Regions from separate parts of the Rhizobium sp. RCC_161_2 genome, predicted to be linked through region 4. Evidence: riboswitches for the same ligand, from Rfam matches in the RefSeq annotation. Region 4 holds a riboswitch; each other region holds the start of a gene.

Region 1 (4,209 bases), on a different contig from region 4:
CAGAACATGGCGGCATGGTTCAGATCATGCAGGGCCGCGACCACGGTCAGATCCTGCCGGCGCACGAGATCCAGAAGGCCGATCTGGTGACCGATGTCGAGATGGTTTGTCGGCTCGTCGAGGAGCAGGATCTTTGGCTGCTGCGCAAGTGCGCGGCCAATGTGCAGCCGTTGGCGTTCTCCACCCGAAAGCGTGCTCCACAGCCGGCCAGAAAGATGGAGCATATCGACATTGGCGAGGGCGGCCTCGACGATCGCATCATCCGTCGCCGACCAGGGCGATAACGCCCCAAGATAGGGCGTACGGCCGAGTTCAACGGCCTGTCTGGCCGTAATCCGCTCGCCAGTGTCTGCCTGTTGCTCCACCAGGGCCAGACGCCGGGAGAGTTCGCGCCGTCCGAGAGCACGGATCGGCGTGCCGTCCACAAAAATCTCCCCGGTCTTCGGCTTGCGGATGCCGGAGAGCATCATCATCAGGCTCGTCTTGCCGGAGCCATTCGGCCCGATGATCCCAAGAAATTCGCCGGTGCGGACGTCCAGCGATATGTCCCGAACGATAGCTTGCCCACCGGCATTCCACGAAACATTCCTTGCGGACAGGGTCATGCGCGCGCCCTCTTCTGGCTCAAGATCAAGGCGAAGGCGGGCGCGCCGACAAGCGCGGTGATCACGCCGATCGGCAGAACCTGGCCGTGGATCAGCGTGCGCGACAGGATGTCGGCCGCGATCATGAAGATGGCGCCGATCAGGGCTGCTGCCGGCAGAAGCACACCATGGCGGACACCCACCAGCATTCGCGCCGCGTGCGGGATGACCAGCCCGACGAAGCCGATGGAGCCGACGATCGACACCATGACGGCGGTCATCATCGCGGATGTGCCGACGAGCACGAGATAGGTGCGTCGCACCGAAATGCCGAGCGAGGCGGCCGATTCCAAGCCGAAGGTAAACGCATCCAGCGACCGGGCATGCCAGAGGCAGATGACGAGCCCCAACAGCGCAGCGGGAATTGCCAGCCAGGCATCCGGCCAGCGCACACCGGAGAGATTGCCGAGCAGCCAGAACATGATGCCGCGCGCTTGCTCGGCTGTCGCCGCCTTGGTGACGATGAAGGAGGTGAGCGCGTTGAAGAGCTGCGAGCCCACGACCCCGGCCAGAATGATCGCGGCCGTCCCACGCCCCGCCCTGACGGCCAGCAACGCGACGAGAGCGAAGGCGACGAGCGCACCGAGGAAAGCTCCCATCGGCATCGTCAGGGCGCCCGCACCCAGACCGAGGATCGCGACACCGACGGCGCCGGTGGAGGCGCCGGCGGAAATGCCGAGAATGTAGGGGTCGGCCAGCGGGTTGCGCAGCAGCGACTGCAGCACAACACCGGACAGGGCAAGTGCCGCCCCGCAAGAGGCTCCAACGACTGCGCGGCTCAGCCGATAGCTCCAGACGATGCCCTCGTCGATCGGCTCGAGCGGGTAACCGGCGCCCCAAAGCCGATTGGCCACGGTCTTGGCGACGGTCTCAAACGGGATCGAGGTCTCGCCGATCGCCGCACCCAGCCAGAGCGCGGCAACAAGAATGGCGAGCGCCAAGGCGATTGTACCCGTTCGCCCGATCGATGAAAGAGCGCGGCTCACTGTGTCAGGCCGGCCGCTGCGATGGCATCAGCAAGCGCCTCTATGCCTTCGATCGTACGGATTGTCGGGTTCATCGCCTGCGCATCCATCTCGAAGACATGGCCACTTTTGACGGCGGGCATCAGGCTCGCGACAGGGTCCTTTTCCAGGAATTTGCGCTTGGCCTCCGCGCTGTCCAGCGGATAGCGGCGACGCTCCATCGCAGCCGCCACGATCATGGTTGGATTGGCCTTGGCAATCGTCTCCCAGCCGACCGTCGGCCATTCATCATCGGTCTCGATGATATTCTTGATGCCGAGCGCCGACATGATGTAGCCCGGCGCGCCATTGCGGCCGGCAACATAGGGATCGGCATCCTTGGCGCTGGAGAACCAGAAGACGGCGGAAAGCTTGCCCTGTGCGGAAGAAACCTTGGCGCGGGCTGCCGCTTCGCGCCGCTTCAGATCAGCGACCACTTCCTCGCCTTTGTCCTGCACATTGTAGATCTTCGCGAGATCGCGGATCTCCTGATAGACGAGATCCATAGTGAAGACCTGATGGCGGACGCCATCGCTGGAGCCGGAGTTCTCCTTACCGACGCAATCGGACGGCGAGGTATAGACCGGGATACCCAGCTCCTCGAACTGTTCCGGCTTGGCGACCACGCCTTCCGGTCCCACCTGCCACTGGAACTGAACAGTCACGATATCCGGCTTCTTTCCGACGACGCTTTCGAAGCTTGGATCGTTGTCGGCAAGGCGCTCGATCTTGGCGTTGACGCCCTCATAGCCCTTAAGAACCGGTCCGACCCAGACTGCGGTGCCGACCACCTTGTCGGCAACACCGAGGCTATAGAGGATTTCCGTTGTGCTCTGGCCGATAGAGACCGTGCGCGACGGCGCCTTCTGGATGGTGATCTGCCGGCCGCAGTTCTGGAGCTTAAGAGGGTAGCTGGTTTCCGCAGCTCCCGCCTGCCCCGGCAAGCCGGCGACGATCAACGACATCGCGAATAGGCCGGCGCGCAATGGCCGCTTGAAAATGGTCTTCATCATAATTCCCCGAAGTGATGTGAACGCCGCCCGAAAAGGGCGGTGGTGAAAGTCAGAATGCCCAACAGGCATTCCGAGCGGTCGAATGATCGTCAAAATTCGGGGAAGGCAGCGTATCAAGGCGCTGCGAAGCGTAAAGGATGGTCATGTCCTGCTCCTGTTTCGGGCATCCCCGCCCGTGACAATGGATAAATCTTCGACGGCAGGTCTCCTGGCTTACGGATATCAGTCGTCCATCTGCCTTCCCGCGCCTGATCGGCGCAGTGGCATGGCGCCTTTCGGCACCACGAGGATGGACGGCAATCCGCTTACAGTTGCGGGGGCAGCCACGGTCTTGGTCCCTTTTGGGTCGTCCTCACCGTGTTCCCTATTAATCCCCTCGGAGTCATCGTTGGGGAACCGTCAAGTCCAGTTATGCCAAGCACGACGCTTGCGTCAAGCCGCGAGGACGCCAACTTGAAAATAGCCCTCGCGGCCAAGCCTCCCGCCGTCATCGATCTGGATATCATGATAAACTTTAATAGTTACGTAATAACATTACGTTCGCTATCAAACTTTCTGACAGCTGTCCAGTTTGCACGATCCGTTTTATGAAATGCTGTGAAATAGTAGCCGAGACCTGCATGACCAAGCAGCGCGATAGGTGACGCTGCCTGCCGGTTCAGCGCAGACATGATGATCCGGCTACGGATATCTCGGGCTTGATTTCATGCGAAACCGGGATTGCGGCGCAGTGATACTAAGTTCACTCCCTTGGAAGGCCCTCCGGCCGGAGATGCCTCTTGAGTGCGGCGATGCGGAAGATGGCGTTCGGAGCGCCATATCCCCGGTAGTCATTGCGCTGAACGATCTCGAAGAAGAAGCCTTCACCGAAGGTGCCGCTATAGAGCTGAAAGAATTCACCGTGTTCGTCGCGGTCATAGAGAATGTTCTCCGCCTTCAGCCGCTCGGTCAGTTCCGGATCGAGACCGAAGCGCGCTTCGACGTCATCGTAGTAATTAGGCGAGATGGGCAAGGGCTGAAAACCGTTCTTCCGCAGCACTTCGGCCGTCTTGAAGATGTCGTCGGTCTGGAAGGCTAGGTGCTGCACACCAGAGCCGAACTTTTCCGCGATGAAGTGACCGGCCAGCGTACGGCGGTTCTCCGCACCGTTCAGCGTGATCCGCAGCGTGCCCGCGTCATTTTCCACCACCTGGCTGCGCACCACGCCGGCCGGATCGATGATATCGACCATCGGCGTCTTCCGTGTCTCAAAGATCGACGTATAGAACAGCAACCAGGTCAGCATTTCCTCATAGGCGACTGTCTGGGCAATATGGTCGACGGTGCGTAGCCCAGCGGGCTGGACTGCGGCTTTGTCATCAAAAGGAATGAAGTCGATCTCGGAAAAATGCCCGAGATCGGTCTTGTCGTCGAGGAAATAGATGAGACCACCGCCAACCCCACGGATCGCCGGTACGTCGAGTTCGCCCTCTGCGACTGGCTGGCTGAACGGTTCCGCATCGAGCGCCCTGGCGCGCGCCAAAGCTGCTTCCGCGTCGTCAACAACAA
Region 2 (4,209 bases), on a different contig from region 4:
TGCGGCAGCAATGCCTTTATATCGCCATCGGGCTTATAGTTGGCTGGCTTGACCTCAGTCCACGGCAGAGCATTGTCATAGCTCGCCTCGCCAAAGGTCTTAGGGTCCGAAAGGCCCGGCAGGCTGATGTCAGGCGTCACGCCGCGCAGCTGTGTCGTGCCGCCATTGACACGGAAAAACTGGGCAACCGTCAATTTCAGCTCGCCGAACTTCGGCTTGCTGTTGCGGGCCACCTGGTCGAGATTGACCACGGTCTGCACGGTGCCCTTACCAAAACTGGGTTCGCCGACAATCACCCCTCGACCATAGTCTTGTATCGCTGCGGCAAAAATCTCGGAGGCCGATGCCGAGCCGCGATTGATCAACACGCCAACCGGACCAGTCCAGGCAGGCACGGGAAGATCGTCGCTTTCCACGTCGACCTTGCCGTCCGCATCGCGTTGCTGAACCACCGGGCCTTTGCCAACGAACAGGCCGGTCAAATCGATCGCTTCGGACAGCGAACCACCGCCATTGTTGCGCAAGTCGATCAAAACGCCGTCGACCTTGTCTTGGTTGAGCTCAGTAAGAAGCTTGGCGACATCGCGGCTTGCGCTTCTGTAATCCTTGTCGCCTTTTCGACGCGCTTCGAAGTCCTCATAAAACGCCGGCAGAGTGATCACACCAATTTTGCGCGTGGCGTCGCCATCCTTTACCGACAGGATGGTCTTCTGGGCAGCCTGCTTTTCGAGGCTGATCTTATCGCGCACCAGGCTGATAAGGCGATGTTTGCCATCCGGCCCGGCATCCGCTGGCAAGATATCCAGGCGCACGACCGAACCCTTCGCGCCACGGATCATCTGCACGATTTCGTCAAGGCGCGTGCCGACCACTTCCTTTATCGCGCCGTTTTCGCCTTGACCGACACCGGTAATGCGGTCACCGACCGCAAGCTTACCGGACAATTGCGCCGGGCCGCCGGCCACGAGTTCACGGATCGTCGTGTAGTCGTCTCTTTCCTGCAAGACCGCGCCGATACCAACCAGCGACAGCTTCATGGAAATATCAAATTCAGCCGAAGCGCTGGCACCGAAATAGTCGGTATGCGGGTCAACCGACGTTGTGTAGGCGTCCATGAATGACTGGAACACATCGTCGCTTTTGTACTTGTAGGCACGATCGAGGGAGTTTTTGTAACGTTTGTCGAGCGTATCGCGAATGGCCGCGTCAGTCTTGCCCGCCAGTTTCAAGCGCAGCCAGTCGCTCTTGACGCGTTTGCGCCACAGCTCATTGCTTTCCGCATCGGATTTCGGCCAAGGCTCCTTGTCGCGAATCAGGGGATAGTCTTCCTGCACACTGAAGTCGAATTTCTGGCCGAGCAGGCTGCGCGCGTAGCTCATGCGATCGACGACGCGCTGCTCATAAACGTTGAAAACGGAAAACGGGATATTCAAGTCTTCCCGATTGATGGCGTCATCGATCTTGGTGCTACTGGCCATGAACGTGTCGATATCCGTCTGCAGGAAGATGGCACGGTCCGGATCCAGAGACTTGATAAACCGGTTCATGACCTTGACCGACAAGGCATCATCAAGCGGAACGGGCTTATAATGGAAACGCTCGAGAAATTGCGCGCTCAAATGAGCAGCTTGTGCCTGTTGCTCTAACGGCGTCAAAACTGGCGGCGAGCCGGCTTCCAGGGCGTATGCCGACGGCGCAATTGCCAGGAATATGCAGAGGAAACCGTATTGTATACGCATTGAACTTTGATCCGATTCTCAACGTTGAGTGTTTAATGTGTAATGTTGGTGGAACAATTATGGTTTTTTGGCAACTAGACTAATGCTCTTCCAGAAAGATTTCCGGAATGCCTCCGCCCGGCAATACGTCAATCTGATGAAGTTTCCTGACGATATCTCTGTCTCTTCGCCAAGTTTGAGCGTGCGCGGGTCTGGCAGTCAAGATATCAATAAATAAACATATGTTTATATGTGTTGACACCGCGAACTCAAATTCGCGCTCGAAGCCTATTGGTCCGGTAAGAGCGATAAAGCGACATTGCTTGATGACGTGAGGAAACTTCGGGCCGACAACTGGAAGCTCCGGCGTTCGGCCCATCTGGTCCCTCACCGGTTATTCCCCACCAATTTCTGATGGGTCCCTATCATAGTCGTTGACGAGAATTTAACCTCGTCTACTATATGTAGTGTTCGAGGTTCTTCCGATTCGCAAGGATTGGAGGCTAAGACGGGAATACGGTGCGTGACCGCCCATTATGGGCGCCGCAATGCCGGAGCTGCCCCCGCAACTGTAAGCGGCGAGCATCTATCCACTGAAAGCCACTGAAGCATGATGTTTCGGGAAGGCGAGGATGGATGCAACGACCCGCGAGCCAGGAGACCTGCCTCAAACAAAACGTCCACGGGCGGGGTGTCCGGAAGGTCGCGTTTATGTGCGGAATGAGCTCCGCATATGCCGCTGCCCCCGTATGTCCCGCATGAGCCAACTTCGGGGTGAAGTCCATGTCCAGTTTGTCAGTCAAGCGCAAGCGCGAGTAACCGGGCCTAGCCGCGCGTCGTCGAGGCGCGTCCATCCTCATTTCAGATTTTTCGCACGGGCATCGACGGATGCCTGATCGATCCCGCATGTCTTTCGAACTCATACGAGGAAAATTATGAGCATTACCGTCTATAGCAAGCCCGCTTGCGTCCAGTGCACGGCCACCACCCGCGCGCTCGATCGACAGGGGATCGAATATCAGGTCGTGGATGTCTCCACGGATACCGCCGCCTATGAACTTGTCCAGGGACTTGGTTACAGGCAGGTGCCTGTGGTCGTCGCCGGCGAACAACACTGGGTGGGATTCCGGCCCGACATGATCAGCGCGCTTGCCTGATGGGAGAACCATCGATGGGCCAGATCGTCTATTTCTCCAGCCGGTCCGAGAACACTCATCGTTTCGTTCAGAAGCTTGGTCTTCCAGCGTTGCGCATCTCCCAGAACGCAGTGGGCCTTCTTCATATCCGGGAGCCCTTCGTCCTCATTCTCCCGACCTATTCGGGCGATGGCGGCAAGGGAGCCGTTCCAAAACAGGTGATCCGTTTCCTCAACGAGATGGAAAACCGATCGAACATCCGGGGTGTGATCGCCGCGGGCAACAGCAACTTCGGAGCGACCTTCGGGATCGCCGGCGACATCATCTCCGCCAAATGCCATGTGCCGTATCTTTACAGGTTCGAGCTGATCGGCACGGAAGAGGACGTCGCCAATGTCAGAGATGGATTGGAACGATTTTGGACACGCTCACACTCGAACGCCCGGTGAAGGCCATCGAAACGCAGCTCGACTATCATGCGCTGAACGCGATGCTGAACCTTTACGACGAGGATGGCAAAATCCAGCTCGACAAGGACCGGCTGGCGGCGAAGCAGTATTTTCTCCAGCACGTCAACCAGAACACCGTCTTCTTTCATAACCTCAGGGAGAAGCTCGATTATCTCGTGACCGAGGGCTATTACGAGCGCGAGGTTCTCGACCAGTACTCCTTCAATTTCGTGCGCGATCTCTTCGATCACGCCTATGCGAAGAAGTTCAGGTTCCCGACATTTCTCGGGGCCTTTAAATATTACACCAGCTACACGCTGAAGACCTTCGACGGGAAGCGTTACCTCGAGCGCTACGAGGACCGCATCTGCATGGTGGCGCTGACCCTGGCGCAGGGCAATGAATCCCTGGCTAAGGACATGGTCGACGAAATCATTGCCGGCCGCTTCCAGCCAGCGACCCCGACCTTCCTCAACGCCGGCAAGAAGCAGCGCGGCGAACTGGTCTCCTGCTTCCTGATGCGCGTCGAGGACAATATGGAGTCCATCGGACGCTCGATCAACTCGGCGCTTCAGCTTTCCAAGCGTGGTGGCGGCGTCGCACTGTCACTCACCAACATCCGCGAAGCCGGCGCGCCGATCAAACATATCGAAAACCAGTCATCCGGCATCATTCCGGTGATGAAACTGCTGGAAGACAGCTTCTCCTACGCCAACCAGCTCGGTGCGCGGCAAGGGGCGGGCGCGGTCTATCTGAACGCGCATCACCCCGACATCATGCGGTTCCTCGACACCAAACGCGAGAATGCCGACGAGAAGATCAGGATCAAGACGCTGTCGCTCGGCGTTGTCGTCCCCGACATCACCTTCGAACTCGCGAAGAACAATGAGGACATGTACCTGTTCT
Region 3 (4,209 bases), on a different contig from region 4:
AGATGGAAGCGCCAGGTGGCGAAGGAGTAGCCGAAAGTCGTGCGCACCACCAGCGACGAGGTGATGACGGCGGCCAGCACCAGCGCGGTGATCGGGAAATCGCCGGTGATTTCCAGCGCCAGGAAGGTCATGGTCAGCGGGCCGCCGATGATGGCGACCGCAAGCGAACTCATGCCGACGACGGCGTAGATGACCGGCGTCAGCGTGGTATGGTCGAAATAGGGCGCGCAATAGGCGAAGATCTTGCCGAGCAGCGCGCCCATGAACAGCGAGGCGAAGAACAGGCCGCCCCTGAAGCCGGAGCCGATCGAAACTGCCGAGGCAAGCGACTTCAGCAAAAGGAGGCTGGCAAGTCCCCATAGGGTGACTTCGCTGCCAAGGTTCAGATGCAGCGCGCCGTGGCCGGCGGAGAGAACCTGCGGCGAGATCAGCGCCAGAAGGCCGACGACCAAACCGCCGAGCGCCGGGCGGAAGGGCGGCGCGATCGAACTCTTGCGCGCCAGCTCCTCGACGAAAGCGACGCCCTGCATGATCAGGATGCCGACACCGGCGCAGAAACCGCCAAGCAGGATGGCCGGGATATAGTCGGCGGGGACCACGGCGCCGAACCGGCCGACATCGATGGCGAAATCATCGCCGGCAAGCATGCGGGCGATGAAGGTCGAGATCAGTGCCGAGACGACGACCGGGGTCAGTGTCAGGATGGAGTAGGTGCCGATGATCAGCTCGAAGGCGTAGAAGGCGCCGGTGAGCGGCGCATTGAAGGCGGCGGCGATGGCGCCGGCCGCACCGCAGCCAACCAGCATTCGAAGATCGGCGCGGCGGAACTGCATCTTGTAGCCGAATTTCGAGGCGATACCGGCCGCCAGCTGGGTATAGCCGGCCTCCAGTCCGACGGAGGCGCCGAAGCCATTGGAGATCAGGTTCTGCACGGCGACAAGGATGCTGTCGGTGAGCGACAGGCGGCCGCCGTGAAGCGCATTGGCTTCGATCGGGTCGATCATCGGCTTTTTGCGGGTGCGTGACATAATGAAGATCATCAGGCCGAGCAGGATGCCGCCGGCGATCGGGGCGATCAGCAGCAGCGACTTGTCGGTAATCTGCATGGCTGCCGAGCTCAGCCGGTCGTCGTCGGGGATGCCGTAGACGAGGCTGTGCAGCTTACGCGATATCAGGCTCATCGCCGTGACGGCGCAGCCGGAGGTGACGCCGACGAAAGCGCCGGCAATGACGAGCCCGAGCTCGCCACGGCGAAACAGCGCCCTCAGCCGGCTAGCGCTGAAAAAGGCGGAGAGAACACCAAGACGGCGTGGTTGAAATTTCTGCAACATGGGGAACTGACGATAGTTTCGTGCTCAGATGTATATACCTGGCTTCCATAAACTCCTAACATCAAAGAAATACGGCAAAAAGACTGCGTGACCAGAGGTTCCCGGGCTATTTTCGCTGTTGGAACAGCCGATGTCGCATCCGCCGCCTTGATTGACTTGCCAGGGCTGAAAGCCTAATCATTGCGGCATAACGAATGGTTCCCGAGCGGCGATCTGTCGCATGGGATGAAAAGGGAATGTGAAGGGGCGGACCCAACTCGGGCGTTCTCATCACAGCCGACCCCGCGACTGTAGAGCGGTCAGGGTTTTCCATCCGGTTTCGAGGGCATTTCGCTGACAGTCCGCAATGGTGTGGGCGAGTGGAAGCAGCTTCAGAGCCGGAAAAGCCACTGGCGTGGCATCATGATCAACCAGGGCTGGACGCCTCTAATATCTACGAATCGTCCGCTTTTTCATGATGACCTGCCGGGAAGGCGAGGAAGATCCGCTGGTGCATGAGCGGGGGCGACCGGTTTCGGTTCGCCTCCGCTTGCTGCGCCTTACCCGCGAGCCAGGAGACCTGCCATGCGTATCGGGCGCAAAGCCCATCCTGGGACGCATGTCTCGCTGCCAGCACGGAGGTTGTCATGGCGCCAAACGAGTTTTTCGCGCGCAAGCGCCCGCTTTTCGGTTTCAGCCGCACTGTGCTCACCCTCGTGCTCGTGTGGGAGCGGCAATAGCTCATGCCATCCTCACCATCCCGTGCGGTTTTCGTTCTCGGCGGCGCGCGCTCCGGCAAATCCCGATTCGCCGAATCCCTGATCTCCGATAGCGGTCTTGACCGTCATTATGTGGCAACCGGGCAGGCCTGGGACGAGGAGATGCGCGATCGTATCGCACAGCATCGGAACGATCGCGGCGATCTCTGGACGACGCATGAGGAGCCGCTCGATTTGACCGCCCGGCTGGCGTCGATCGACGGTGGTGGCCGCGCCGTTCTCGTCGATTGCCTGACGCTCTGGGTCACCAACCTGATGATGGCCGAGCGTAACATCGCGGCGGAATTTTCCGCTCTCACCGAATTTCTGCCGAAGGCCGGGTCGCGGCTCGTCCTCGTTTCCAACGAGGTCGGGCTCGGCATCGTGCCGGAAAACCGCATGGCGCGTGAGTTTCGCGACCATGCCGGCCGGCTGCACCAGATGATCGCGGCGGCAAGCGCCGAAGTCTATTTTATCGCGGCGGGACTGCCGCTGAAAATGAAGGGTTGATCCGCATGAGCCAAGAAAAGATTCCCGCCACCGTCATCACCGGCTTCCTTGGCGCCGGCAAGACGACGATGATCCGCAATCTGTTGCAGAACGCCGGCGGCAAGAAGATCGCCCTGATCATCAACGAATTCGGTGATCTCGGTGTCGATGGCGATGTGCTGAAAGGCTGCGGCGCAGAGAATTGCACCGAGGACGATATCATCGAGCTGACCAATGGCTGCATCTGCTGCACCGTCGCCGACGATTTCATCCCGACCATGACCAAGCTTCTGGAGCGGGACGTGCGCCCGGATCATATCGTCATCGAGACATCAGGCCTGGCGCTGCCGCAGCCGCTGGTCGCCGCCTTCAACTGGCCGGATATCCGCACCCAGGTCACCGTCGATGGCGTCATCACCGTGGTCGATAGCGCCGCTGTTGCCGCCGGTCGTTTCGCCGATGATCATGACGCCGTCGAGGCCCGTCGCGTCGAGGACGATTCGCTCGATCACGAAAGCCCGATTGAGGAACTGTTCGAGGATCAGCTCACCTGCGCCGACCTGATCGTTCTCAACAAGACCGATCTGATCGACGTCGCCGGCCTGGGCCGCGTCCGCGCCGAAGTCGCATCCCGCACCGTTCGCAAGCCAACGATCATCGAAGCGAAGAACGGGGACGTTCCGGCCGCCATCCTGCTCGGCCTCGGCATCGGCACGGAAGCCGACATCGCCAACCGCAAATCGCATCATGAGCTGGAGCATGAGGACGGCGCACCGCATGACCATGACGAATTCGACAGCTTCGTCGTCGAGCTCGGGCCGATCGCCGATCCCACCTTGTTCATCGAAAAGCTGAAGGGCGTGATTTCCGAACACGATGTCCTGCGCCTCAAGGGCTTTGTCGACGTTCCCGGCAAGCCGATGCGCCTGCAGATCCAGGCCGTCGGCAGCCGCATCGACCATTATTTCGACCGCGCATGGACGCCGGGCGAAGCGCGCGCGACGCGGCTGGTGGTGATCGGGCTGCATGGGATGGACGAAGGGATCGTGCGCAAGTCGATCGAGGCTTTGGTCTAAGGCAGAGCCATGCATCTCCTCCTAGCGCAAAAGGGTACGATCAGCGACGGCGAGGAGGCGATCGATCTCGGTCAGTCGCCGGGCAATATCCTGTTCCTGTCGGCGGCCGATACTGAGCTTGCGGCCATCGCCGCCGCCCATGGACAGGGAGAGGCGGGCTATTCGCTGCGACTTGCCAGCCTGATGAGCCTCAAGCATCCGATGTCGGTCGACACCTACATCGAGCGGACGGCGCGGCATGCGAAGCTGATTATCGTTCGCGCGCTTGGCGGAGCCAGCTATTTCCACTATGCGCTCGAGGCGCTGCATGCCTGTGCTGCACGCAGTGGCGCTCTTATTGCGGTGCTGCCAGGGGATTCGAAGTCCGATCCGGGGCTGATGCCGTTTTCCAACATCGCCCTCGACGATCTCAATGCGCTGTGGTCCTACCTGATCGAAGGCGGGGATGCGAATTCGCGGGCGTTTCTTGGCTATGCCGAGGCGATGTTGTCAGGGGCGGAGAAGCCGGCAACGGCATCACCTCTGATGAAGGCCGGGATCTGGTGGCCGGGCAGGGGTGTGATTGGGGTTGAGGAG
Region 4 (4,209 bases):
TTTCCTGGAATGACTCTAGGCCTCTATCTGCACATCCGTCTTCGGACGCGAACAGCAGGCCAGGATGTAGCCTTCCTCGATCTCGTCGTCGAGAATACCACCATTGTGGCTCATCTCGACCTCACCCGAGAGCTTCATCACCCGGCATGTGCCGCAGAGGCCCGATTCGCAGGCAGCACCGATGCGCACACCGGCGCCGCGCGCGGCCTGCAGGATCGTCTGGCCAGGAGCACAGGGAACATCCTTGCCGGCCATGGTGAAGCTGATCGAGGTCGCCGCTTCCGTCGAGGCGTCATCGCTGACTTCTGCCAGCGGCGTTGCTGCCTGCGCCGGCTGGAAGCTTTCCTGATGATAGCGTGTCATGTCGAAGCCGTGAGCTACCAGCATGGAACGGACGGCATCCATGAAGACTTCCGGACCGCAGCAGAAGATCGTGCGGTCCATGAAATCGGGCGCCAGCAGCCCGATCTTCGCCTTGTCGATCCGGCCTTTCAGCCCCGACCAGAGATCGGTGCGGCCGCAGCCCTCGACGATGAAGCCGAGATCGAGGTTCGGCATGAAACGGGCCAGATATTCCAGCTCCGAGCGGAAGATGATGTCGGCGGGGCTGCGCGAGCAATTGATGAAGGTGATATCGGATAGCGGCGCGGTGTCGGCCATGTAGCGCGTCATCGCCATCATCGGTGTAACGCCGGAGCCGGCGGAGACGAAGAGATATTTCTCGCCGGGATGACGGATATGGCTGAAGTCGCCGAGCGGACCGAAAGCCTTGACGCGCATGCCGGGCTTCAGGTTCTCGAACATCCAGCGCGTGCCGATGCTGTCCTTCTGCGCCTTGACCGTAATGGCGACCGAGAGAGGCCGCGACGGGGTCGAGGACAGCGTGTAGGTCCGCATGACCGGCTCCGCAGCCGCCGGCAGCTCCAGGGTGACGAACTGGCCCGGCAGATAGCGGAACCAGTTATCCTTGTCGGAGCGGAAGGTGAAGGTCATCACATCGGGTGCTTCCGGCGTTGCCGAGAGGCATTCGAGCAGATGCTGCCTGTCGCTCCAGGGCTTCATCTGGTCCAGGTGCTGATGGCGGAGGGAGACGGTCATGTTCATGGCTCAGGCAACCGCCGACAGCTTGGCCTGATCGCCCTGCAGCCGGTTGATCATGAAATTGGTGTACCATTCGACGAACTGCATGACGCCGCCCTCATGGATTTCCGAATAGGGACCGGGCTCATAGGCCGGCGAGCGGATGCCGAAGGCATTTTCCTCGACGATACGACGGTCCTGGTCGTTGGTTTCCGTCCAGACGTGGGTCAGTTCCTCGAGGTCGTAATCGACGCCTTCGACGGCATCCTTGTGCACCAGCCACTTGGTGGTGACGGCGGTTTCCTCGGCACTGATCGGCAGCACGCGGAAGGAAATGGCATGGTCGCCGAGAAGATGGTTCCATGTCGTCGGGTAGTGGAACAACAGCATCGTGCCGATGTTGTTGATCGTCACGTCGGAGGACAGCGGCCGCTTGACGGCATTCTGGCCGGACATTGTGTAGCTTTCGGCGCCTTCGATCAGCGGCATGCGGGCAGCGCGGAACTGACCGTCCGGCGAGATCTTGAACTCGCTCGGCAAGCCTGCGGCTTCGCAGCGACCCCAGTGCTCGAGGATGACAGGATCGCTCATCGCGCCCTGCACGCCGGTGACGGTCGGCGCTTCCGGGAAGGTGCGGCAAAGTTCGGGATGATTGGCTGCGCAGTGATAGCACTCGCGGTTGTTTTCCCAGACGAGCTTCCAGTTGCCCTTTTCGATGATGGTGCTCTGGAAGGCGATCTTGGCCTCGCTCATGCGATGCGGCGCCATGTAAGGCTCGATCGTGGCGCGGACGGGGGCGAAGTCCGGGGCATTCTGCGCGAGGCAGATGAAGATATAGCCGCCGACGCTTTCGCAATGAACCGGCTTCAGCGAGAACTGGCTCTTGTCGAAATCCTCCGCCATCTGACGGGCAAAGAGCAGCGAGCCGTCAAGCTCATAGGTCCACTGGTGATAGGGGCAGACGAGCTTTGCCGAAGAACCGCGCTCGGAGGAACAAACACGCGAGCCGCGATGGCGACAGCTATTGTGGAAGGCGCGGATCACCTGATCGCGGCCGCGAACGATAACGACGGGATAATCGCCGATCTGGACGGTGAAATAGTTGCCAGCACGCGGCACTTCGCAATCATGGCCGATGAACAGCCAGTCGCGATAATAGATCGTCTCCATATCGAGCTTGAAATAATCCGGGTCGGTGTAGAAGGGCTGCTCCAGGCTGAAGCCCTCGCGGCGGTTCTTCAATTGCCGCAAAACATTGCTGCTGATGTCCATTTGCCTATCCTTGCGCAGTAGCGGTCAGCAGGCAGAGGACATGCACGATCGGCCGTAACCGACCGCAACGCAATGTCCCGACCGCCCGCCGCGGTCAGTAAATCAATCTCCCCAAGGCTGGTTTCCGGGCTCTGGAGCGGTCCCCTAAAGGACCCCATGGCACCTTCCCAGGCTATCTCAGCCCAGTGGCTTTATCCGCCATGCCTTACTCCACCACCGTTGCGGGGGCAGCGCCGGATTTTGACCGGCTTCCCAATTCTCCGCCTCCCTAGCAGGCGGCACCTTGAGATTGAGGTCATCATAATCCTCGCCCCGCCCGCCGCTCTGCTGCAATGCGACATCGGCTTCGAAATTGACGACAGACCAAAGAAGACTTTTGGAAAGTTTGTGCAGTCGAAATATCGAAAGACAATTCAAATCGTTATGCTCCCGCCAAGAGTATCGTTTCCCACGCCCGCTACTCTACGCCGATGGCGCTTTGTCTTAATTGCGACAGAGCCATGAGCGGGCGGGCTTCAAGGCGGATATTGCGCCGCAGAGAGAGCCCGTAGTGCCGCCATTGCCCGCCCGGCATCGGCCGCTGGCACGAAGATATGATCATGGTAATAGCCGGCGACGACATTGGCGCTGATCTCCTCGTTTCCCAGCGCCGTCGCAAAGGCGGCCGTGAGACCCACAGCCTCCAGCGAGGAGTGGATTTCGAGGGTAATCATCCGCATCGCCGGCTCGGTAGGGAGCCCTGCTTGCCGGGCCGCCTCGACCGGCAGGATCAGCGTCACGCCTTCCTTTTCCTGAAACAGTCCAACCGGATTCATATGGACATAATCCGCCAGCGACGAGACCGGCACGCTGCAATAGACGAATTCGCCCTCGACGAGATCAGGCTTCATGCCGGCAAGCAGCAGCTTCAGATCGGTAATGCCGGGCATGGTTCTCTCCCTCTTCAGCAATCCCCTTGCAAAAGCATGCGCTTCAGCCCGGCTCAAGCTAGGCGATCTATCATTCAGCATCCAGACCTCCATGGCGAGCCGGCATGGCAAAGCTCAGATATTTCGATGCCAAGAAAACCGCCGACCCGGAGCCGACGCTGCCGGTGCCCGGATATACGGAATTCCTGCGCACCGGCCGCATCAATCGCGACAAGACGCATTGGCTCGCCGAGGAGCGACGTTACCTCACATTCGAGGAAGTAGCCGAACGCACGGCAATCAAGCTCAGAAACGCCGGCGAGACGACCCATGGCCGGCTCAACAGTTTTCACCAGTCGATCCGCTTTCCGAAACTGATCTTCCATCACACGCTCAGGGACACGCCACATCTCGGCTATTGCCATGTCACCGCGGCGCGGACGCAATTCGCGCAATATGAGGAGGTGAGCTGGGCCTTCTACATCGCCAATTTCTTTGCCCGCCTCGGCCAGAATGACGCCTTCTTCGAAGACATCAGCCTGAAATATTCGCGGATGTATTTCGCCGTCGCCATAAGGCCGGATGAGGACGCTTCGAAGAAGAAGCTGACGATCAATCGCGAGGTGCGCGGCAACGGCGTGCTTTTCCACACTCATGATCCGCAGATCGCCATCCGCAATGTGCTGTTGCTCGGCGCGCGCAACGAACAGCTTCGCGACATTATTCGCCAGCTTTGATCATTGATCCCTAAACTCGAAAAGCATAAGAACGGCCTGAACGGCAACCGGTCAGGCCATGGCGCGACATATAGACATTCTCCAGCACCCCGAGGCGGCAATAGCGGCGGCAACGGCAACTCTCGCCGAAGGTCTGCCGATCGGGCTGCCGACCGAGACGGTCTACGGGCTTGCCGCCGACGCCACCAATCCCGCCGCCATCACCCGTATCT

Evidence for each region. Region 4 has a riboswitch for cobalamin ahead of AB6803_RS20560 (SRPBCC family protein). Riboswitches for the same ligand answer to the same signal wherever they lie in the genome.
Region 1: linked by a shared signal. The riboswitch ahead of AB6803_RS04035 (ABC transporter substrate-binding protein) and the one ahead of AB6803_RS20560 (SRPBCC family protein) in region 4 are both predicted to bind cobalamin.
Region 2: linked by a shared signal. The riboswitch ahead of nrdH (glutaredoxin-like protein NrdH) and the one ahead of AB6803_RS20560 (SRPBCC family protein) in region 4 are both predicted to bind cobalamin.
Region 3: linked by a shared signal. The riboswitch ahead of cobU (bifunctional adenosylcobinamide kinase/adenosylcobinamide-phosphate guanylyltransferase) and the one ahead of AB6803_RS20560 (SRPBCC family protein) in region 4 are both predicted to bind cobalamin.

What each region holds. Positions count from the first base shown of each region.
Region 1 is NZ_JBFUPL010000001.1:897,486-901,694, forward strand. It holds gene AB6803_RS04025 (ABC transporter ATP-binding protein) at 1-605, opposite strand, end outside; gene AB6803_RS04030 (FecCD family ABC transporter permease) at 602-1,630, opposite strand; gene AB6803_RS04035 (ABC transporter substrate-binding protein) at 1,627-2,658, opposite strand; cobalamin riboswitch at 2,842-3,077, opposite strand; gene AB6803_RS04040 (bifunctional sugar phosphate isomerase/epimerase/4-hydroxyphenylpyruvate dioxygenase family protein) at 3,404-4,209, opposite strand, start outside.
Region 2 is NZ_JBFUPL010000006.1:339,055-343,263, forward strand. It holds gene AB6803_RS18125 (carboxy terminal-processing peptidase) at 1-1,739, opposite strand, end outside; partial or broken gene AB6803_RS18130 (hypothetical protein) at 1,990-2,133, shown strand; cobalamin riboswitch at 2,176-2,403, shown strand; gene nrdH (glutaredoxin-like protein NrdH) at 2,654-2,875, shown strand; gene nrdI (class Ib ribonucleoside-diphosphate reductase assembly flavoprotein NrdI) at 2,890-3,303, shown strand; gene nrdE (class 1b ribonucleoside-diphosphate reductase subunit alpha) at 3,273-4,209, shown strand, end outside.
Region 3 is NZ_JBFUPL010000002.1:209,343-213,551, forward strand. It holds gene AB6803_RS05135 (chloride channel protein) at 1-1,331, opposite strand, end outside; cobalamin riboswitch at 1,510-1,913, shown strand; gene cobU (bifunctional adenosylcobinamide kinase/adenosylcobinamide-phosphate guanylyltransferase) at 2,054-2,578, shown strand; gene cobW (cobalamin biosynthesis protein CobW) at 2,584-3,633, shown strand; gene cobN (cobaltochelatase subunit CobN) at 3,643-4,209, shown strand, end outside.
Region 4 is NZ_JBFUPL010000008.1:89,470-93,678, forward strand. It holds gene AB6803_RS20555 (2Fe-2S iron-sulfur cluster-binding protein) at 16-1,104, opposite strand; gene AB6803_RS20560 (SRPBCC family protein) at 1,108-2,352, opposite strand; cobalamin riboswitch at 2,450-2,653, opposite strand; gene AB6803_RS20565 (ACT domain-containing protein) at 2,868-3,281, opposite strand; gene AB6803_RS20570 (DUF6656 family protein) at 3,386-3,997, shown strand; gene AB6803_RS20575 (L-threonylcarbamoyladenylate synthase) at 4,056-4,209, shown strand, end outside.